DNA from 2 places in the Paraburkholderia sp. MPAMCS5 genome. Region 2 is predicted to be linked to the other one. Evidence: riboswitches for the same ligand, from Rfam matches in the RefSeq annotation. Region 2 holds a riboswitch; the other holds the start of a gene.

Region 1 (3,395 bases), on a different contig from region 2:
CGACTTCGGCTTGCCCACGCGTTGCAGCAGCGTCATGGCTTCAGCCGCCGCAGTGGCTTCGTCGAGCAGTGACGCGTTCGAGATCGCGAGACCGGTCAGGTCGACAATCATCTGCTGGAAATTGAGCAGCGCTTCCAGACGGCCTTGCGAGATTTCCGGCTGATACGGCGTGTACGCGGTGTACCACGCCGGATTTTCCAGCACGTTACGCAGAATCACCGTCGGCGTATGGGCGTTGTAATAGCCCTGTCCGATGTACGAGCGGAACACCTGATTCTTGTCCGCGAGTTCGCGCAACGCGGCGAGCGCTTCGGCCTCGCTCTTCGGCTGGGCGAACGGGCCGAGCGGCAGCGGCTCGGTGCGGCGGATCGTCTTCGGAATCACGGCGTCGATCAGTGCGGCGCGCGACGCGAAGCCGAGGGCTTCGAGCATGGCGTGCTGGTCGGCCGAGTCCGGGCCGATGTGCCGTTCAGCGAAGGCGTCGTGCACTTCGAGCGCGGCGAGCGAGAGAGGAGTGCGGTTCATCAGACGATCCGGGTGTTCGAGCTTCATGGTGTTCCTGGCAGTGCGGCGATCCTTATGCGAAGGGCGCGCCGCACCTGACGGTTAGACGAGAGGTGAATCAGGCGCCGATCGATTTCGTGTAGGCATCGGCGTCGATCAGGCGGTCGAGCGCTGCATCGGCGGTCGGCTTGATCTTGAAGAGCCAGTTGTCGTACGGCGCGCTGTTGACCGACTCCGGCGAATCGGACACGGCCGGATTCGCTTCGATCACTTCGCCCGAGACCGGCGCGTAAATATCCGAAGCGGCTTTCACCGATTCGATCACGGCGACGGTGTCGCCGGCGGTGACGGTCTTGCCCAGTTCCTGGACTTCGAAGAAGACGATGTCGCCGAGCGCTTCCTGCGCGTGGTCGGTAATGCCGACCGTCAGCGTGCCGTCTGCCTCGGTGCGGACCCATTCGTGCGATTCGGTGTATTTCAGATCGGCCGGGATGCTCATCGGATGCTCCTATGCGGTGTGATTCGGTATCGAGTTAAAAATGGACGCGCGCGCGAGTTGCTTGCGGGGGCTCAGCCCGCCGCGAGCACTTTGCCGTTGCGCACGAACGGCAGTTTTACCACGCTTGCAGGGACGGATTTGTCACGAATCTGAACGTGAACAGTGTCGCCCGGTTGCACGCCCTTCGGCACGCGCGCGAAGGCGATCGATTCCTGCATCGTCGGGGAAAAAGTGCCGCTGGTGATTTCGCCTTCGCCGTGCGGCGTGAGGACTTTCTGATGGGCGCGCAGCACGCCGGCCGCCTTGCCGTTTTCCTTCAGCAAGATGAGACCGACGAACGCCGCGCGCGAGCCGTCCACTTCCAACTGGCTCTTGCCCACGAATTCGCGCGGCGATTCGAGATCGACAGTCCAGGCGAGGCCGGCGTCGAGCGGCGAGATGGTGTCGTCCATGTCCTGGCCGTACAGATTCATGCCGGCTTCGAGACGCAGCGTGTCGCGCGCGCCGAGACCGGCGGGGCGCACGCCTTGCGCCTGCAGCGCGTTCCACAATGCCGTGACGTGATCCGCCGGCACGATGATCTCGAAGCCGTCTTCGCCGGTATAGCCGGTGCGGGCCACGGTCAATTCACCGAACGGCGTGCCTTCGACGCGCGCCGCATTGAACGGCTTGAGCGCTTCGGTGGCGGCGCGGGTGGCGGGCACGGTTTGCCAGACTTTCTCGCGGGCGTTCGGACCTTGCACCGCGACGATCGCGAAATCGCGGCGCGGCGTGATGGTCAGGCCGAAGCCGCCTTCGTTCAGTTGCTTGAACCACGCGATGTCTTTGTCGGCGGTGCCCGCGTTCACGACCACGCGGAAGTGATCTTCGCCGAAGTAATAGACGATCAGGTCGTCGATCACGCCGCCATTGGGATTCAGCAGGCACGAGTACAGCGCGCGGCCGGGCGTTTGCAGCTTGCCGACGTTATTCGCCAGCGCGTATTCGAAGAAGGCGCGCACGCGTTCGCCGGTGAAATCGACGACGCACATGTGGGACACGTCGAACATACCGGCGTCGGTGCGCACGGCGCGATGTTCGTCGATTTGCGAGCCGTAGTTGACGGGCATATCCCAGCCGCCGAAGTCGACCATGCGGGCATTGAGCGCGCGATGCGTGGCGTTGAGCGGAGTGTGTTTGAGTTCGGTCATGGGGCCTCGGGCGTCTCGCGTAACAAAAAAGGCCATGCGGCGCCGCGCCTCGCTGCCGTGTGGCTGCGAGCGTGGTGCTGCATGGCCCCTCTGTCCTCGATACCTGAGAGATTGCGCTGCCGTGGCGATGTTGCTCCGTCACGGCGAAACGCGCGCCCCTTCGGTGGGCAGCCTGCCAAGGTCTGCATGCGTTGACGATGCAACCGGCTACTGCCTCTCTCCAGAGTGCGAAAAACGGCGTCTTGATGTTGCATTGACGCCGGTTTTTCGACGCGGTCGGTCCTTTTGCCTGAGAGTTTGTGGGTGTGCCCCTTCGGCGGCGCGGCCTGCAAAATCCAGCGGCCAGCGCGCTCTCCCGACGCGTGCGGCGAATGTACGCGAGGCCCGAAGGCTTGTCAATTAAAGGGCAGGGTCGTCCGGACTCGTGCGTAGTTGGCCTCAGTTGCCCCCGAGTTGCCCTCAGTTGCCCTTGGTCGGCTTCAGTCGCCTTCGGTCGCGGTCATTCGCCGTTGCCCGCGCTTACTCGCCGATCGCGTGGGCGGTGCTGTCGAGTTCCTCGTTCAGCACGCGCTGTTCGTCGGCCGACAAACCGCCGCCGTGTTGCGCGGCCATGTCGTGCGCCTCGCGCCGGACCACCTCCAGCCGATGATGCAGTTCACCGCCTTGCGGAGGCGCGTAATAGCCCTGATTCACGCGATTGTCGATGCGGCGCCCGAGATTGTCGATGCGGCCGTCGACCTGATGCAGGCGCCTGTCGGCGATCTGCTGCGGATTGGGGCGCGGCGCGGGCGGCGGCGCCGTCACACAGGCGGCGAGCGAGCTGAGCAAGGCGCATGCGGTGAGCGCGCGGATGATATGTGGCATGGACTCTCCGTGAGGTCATTGTCGTTGTGTGGTGCTACAGGCGTAGCAACGGATCACGGCTCGTGAACGCTGACCTGGCAGGCCGACGGATTTGTAACGTTATGTTGCTTTCCTGTTTGTCAGTTTTGCCGGCGCGCAGTGCGTCGCCTTGCGCCGGCAAAGCCGCTCAGTGCAGCCGCTCGGCGAGGCTGCTCAGCGAAGCCGCTCGAACGGCAGGCGCCTGCCTTCGTCCGAGCTGCGGGCGGCTAGCTCGATGATCGTCATCACGTCGACTGCGTCTTGCGGACTCACCGGGAACTTCGCCCCTTGCTGAATGGCATCGGCGAGGGCGATGTAGA
Region 2 (3,395 bases):
AGTCATTACGACATGGCCGACCTGCTGTCCGCGCGAGAACGCCAGATCGGCTGGCTGGTCACGGTGTTGACCGCGTTTGTAGGCACCGCGGTGTTCGCCTCGTTGAACTCGAATGCCGTCTCGTTCGAAATCAGGATTCTCGTCGGTCTCGTGAGCGTGATCGCCGCGGTATCTTCGGCGCTGCACACGCATCTGCGCTATGCCGAGCGCGCGGAAAAACATCGCGCCGCGGGCGCGCGCTATGGCGCAGTGCGGCGGCGGCTCGAATCGGTTTTCGCAGGCGACGCCGACGCGCGCGACGGCCACTATCTCACCGCGATCCGCGACGAACTCGACCGTCTGGCGGAAGACTCGCCGAACGTGCCGCCGCGCAACTTTTACCGCACGCAGCGCGCGTTATCCAACCACCCGCAGCGCGGCGGCGAAGCGTAAGCCGCGCGCTTCAGGCATCCAGATCGTTTGCGTCGATGCCAAGTTCGGCCGCCATGCGCCTCACCACCGCCTGAAGCCGGCTGAGTTCGTCGGCGAGACGTTTTTGCTCGGCCTTCACGGCTTCGAACGCGGACAGCGGCACCGCTTCGTCGTCGCCGGCCGCCGACTGCGCAAACTCGCTCACGCTCACTTCGCCGCACAGCAAATGCATCCACCGATGCTCGCGCTCGCCAGGCGTGCGCGGCAGCTTGACGACGCGCGGCGGGTCGTTCGCCACCAGCTCATCGAGAAAGGCCTCGACCGAGGAAATATCGGCAAAACCATGCAGACGCGCGCTGTTCAAGCGCAATTCGGCGGCCGTCTGCGGGCCGCGCAGCAGCAAGGTGGTCAGCAACGCAGCGGACTGGCTCGGCAAACCGAGCACGCGATTCAGGTTGTGCTCGAAGCGCGGCACGCGGCTGCTGCTGCCTTCCAGCACGAGGCTGAGCCGTTTCAAACCGTCGACGGCGGTCAGCACTTCGGCCTCCGTTGCGTTCATGACAGGCGAACGGCCGGTCTTCTGGTTGCAGCCCAAGGTCAACGCATTCAGCGAAAGCGGATAACTGTCGGGCACGGTGTGCTGCTTTTCGACGAGCACGCCAAGCACACGCCCTTCAAGCAGGGTCAATGCACGAATCGAAGGACGGGACGAAGCGTCGGGAGTGGAGTTCATGTGATCTAGCGGCGTAATGGTGGCCACTATGATAAACGGGCCGGGCCTTCGCGGAGTATGCATCGCCTCGATGGCGCGCATCGCGCGGCACGGCTCGCGTGCAAAAACACTTGCCGGAAAAATTTTTGCCCGGTATCGTCGTGGCGTTCTGCAAAGCAGCGCGGGAGAGATCGCCTGATGTTCGGCGACGCCGACGGAGCAACCGCCCCGGAAACTCTCAGGCAAAAGGACCGCGCAGCAGGAACATCTGGAGAGCGGCGCCGCGCGCGCCCACCGAAGGGGATTCCCGCATACGGCGTGCACCGCGCCTTAGCGCGGAAAGAAACTCTCAGGTACATGGACAGATGGGGCATCGGCACCGGTTTCGCATGAAATCGAACCCGGTGATGCTCAACTACTCTGGACCATGTCATGTCACGAATCGCCATTATCGGCGCCGGCATTACCGGCGTCACGACTGCTCACGCCCTCGCGCAACGCGGCCACCATGTCACGGTGTTCGAGCGGCATCGCTACGCCGCAATGGAAACCTCGTTCGCCAACGGCGGCCAGCTTTCCGCAAGCAACGCCGAAGTCTGGAACAGCGCGGCCACCGTTCTCAAAGGCCTGCGCTGGATGCTCACGCGCGACGCGCCCCTGCTGCTCAACCCTTTGCCTACGTGGCACAAGTATTCGTGGATGGGCGAGTTTCTGCGGCAAATTCCGCACTATCGTGCGAATACCGTCGAAACGGTGCGGCTTGCGCTCGCCGCGCGCGAGCATCTGTTCTCGCTTGCGGATCGCGAAGGCATCGACTTCGATCTGGAACGGCGCGGCATTCTGCACGTCTACAAAACGCGCAAGGAGTTCGACGCGGCGAGCAAGGTCAACGTCCTGCTGCGTGAAGGCGGACTCGATCGCAGCGCGGTGACGTCGGATGAATTGCAGCGCATCGAGCCTACGTTGCAGGGCGAGTTTTACGGCGGCTTTTTCACGCCATCCGATTCGACCGGCGACATCCACAAGTTCACGCGCGGTCTCGCCAATGCATGCGTGCGCCACGGCGTGCAGTTTCATTACGACGCGGACATCACGTCGATCGAGCAGCCGGCCGAAGGACGCTTCACGGTGACAGTCAACCTCGAACGCGACGCGCAACAGTTTGCATTCGAGCGGATCGTCGTGTGCGCCGGTGTGAAGAGCCGGGATTTTGCGGCCATGCTCGGCGATCACGTGAACGTGTATCCGGTGAAAGGCTATTCGATCACCGTGTGTCTCGACGACGAAACCAGCCGGCAACGCGCGCCGTGGGTCAGTTTGCTCGACGACAGCGCGAAGATCGTGACGAGCCGCCTTGGCGCCGAGCGTTTTCGGGTGGCGGGCACGGCAGAAATCAACGGCTTTAACCGCGACATCCGTTCGGACCGGATTGCTCCGCTCGTCGATTGGACGCGCCGGCATTTCCCCGAGGTGTCGACCGCGCGCGTGATTCCGTGGGCGGGCTTGCGGCCGATGCTGCCGAGCATGCTGCCGAAGGTCGGCCGCGGAAAACGCCACGGCGTGTTTTATAACACCGGGCATGGACACCTTGGCTGGACACTTTCCGCCGCCACCGCACAGGCGCTGGCGGGCGCGATGCAGTAACGTCCGGCGCGGGGACGCGGCATCTGCTAGTGTGGTGGAATCCGCGTCTTTCCAGTGGCAACGCCATGGCTCACTCGCTCTATCCGAAGCAGCACACCGCGCGTCTCTCCGACGCGCAAATCGCCCATGAAGCGGCGCGGCGCCTCGCGTGGGACACGGCGGTTCCCATCCACACGGTCACGGTCGAAGTACGCGACGGCCGCCTGACGCTTTGCGGCGAGCTTCAACGCGATGAACAAAAAATGGCGGTGCTGGAAGATGTGACGCGGCTCTTTGGCGTGGCCGGTGTGTGCGATCGGCTGGTTGTCAGGCGGGCTTGAACCTCAGAGCTTCAGCCAATTCAATGTCAGGCGTCGTCGCACTGCACGTCGTCACACTGCAATAAGGCGCGGCAATGCCTCGCGATCTGCTTCTCTTCTTCCGTATGCAGCGCCCTCACGTTGCCCGCTGCATCGCCTTCCGCATCGCCTTCCACAAGCCCCAGAAACGACAGCCCTTCGCAGATGCGTTGGCGAATCTCCGCGCTGTGTTCACCTATTCCGCCCGTAAAAACCAGCAGATCGATACCGCCCAGTAAAGCCGCATACGCACCAATGGTTTTGCGCACGGCGGTTGCGAACGCGTCGAG

What was found. A riboswitch is a leader RNA that binds a small molecule or an ion and turns the genes downstream of it on or off. The one in region 2 is predicted to bind glycine.
Region 1: another riboswitch for glycine. It lies ahead of gcvT (glycine cleavage system aminomethyltransferase GcvT); the one in region 2 lies ahead of VOM14_RS12575 (D-amino acid dehydrogenase).

Annotation. Positions count from the first base shown of each region.
Region 1 is NZ_JAYXBK010000007.1:128,342-131,736, forward strand. It holds gene gcvP (aminomethyl-transferring glycine dehydrogenase) at 1-552, opposite strand, end outside; gene gcvH (glycine cleavage system protein GcvH) at 623-1,003, opposite strand; gene gcvT (glycine cleavage system aminomethyltransferase GcvT) at 1,075-2,193, opposite strand; glycine riboswitch at 2,274-2,427, opposite strand; glycine riboswitch at 2,461-2,561, opposite strand; gene VOM14_RS17855 (hypothetical protein) at 2,713-3,057, opposite strand; gene VOM14_RS17860 (oxidoreductase) at 3,250-3,395, opposite strand, start outside.
Region 2 is NZ_JAYXBK010000004.1:505,067-508,461, reverse strand. It holds gene VOM14_RS12585 (SLATT domain-containing protein) at 1-432, shown strand, start outside; gene VOM14_RS12580 (YceH family protein) at 443-1,144, opposite strand; glycine riboswitch at 1,296-1,387, shown strand; gene VOM14_RS12575 (D-amino acid dehydrogenase) at 1,556-2,767, shown strand; gene VOM14_RS12570 (BON domain-containing protein) at 2,833-3,087, shown strand; gene VOM14_RS12565 (acetate/propionate family kinase) at 3,114-3,395, opposite strand, start outside.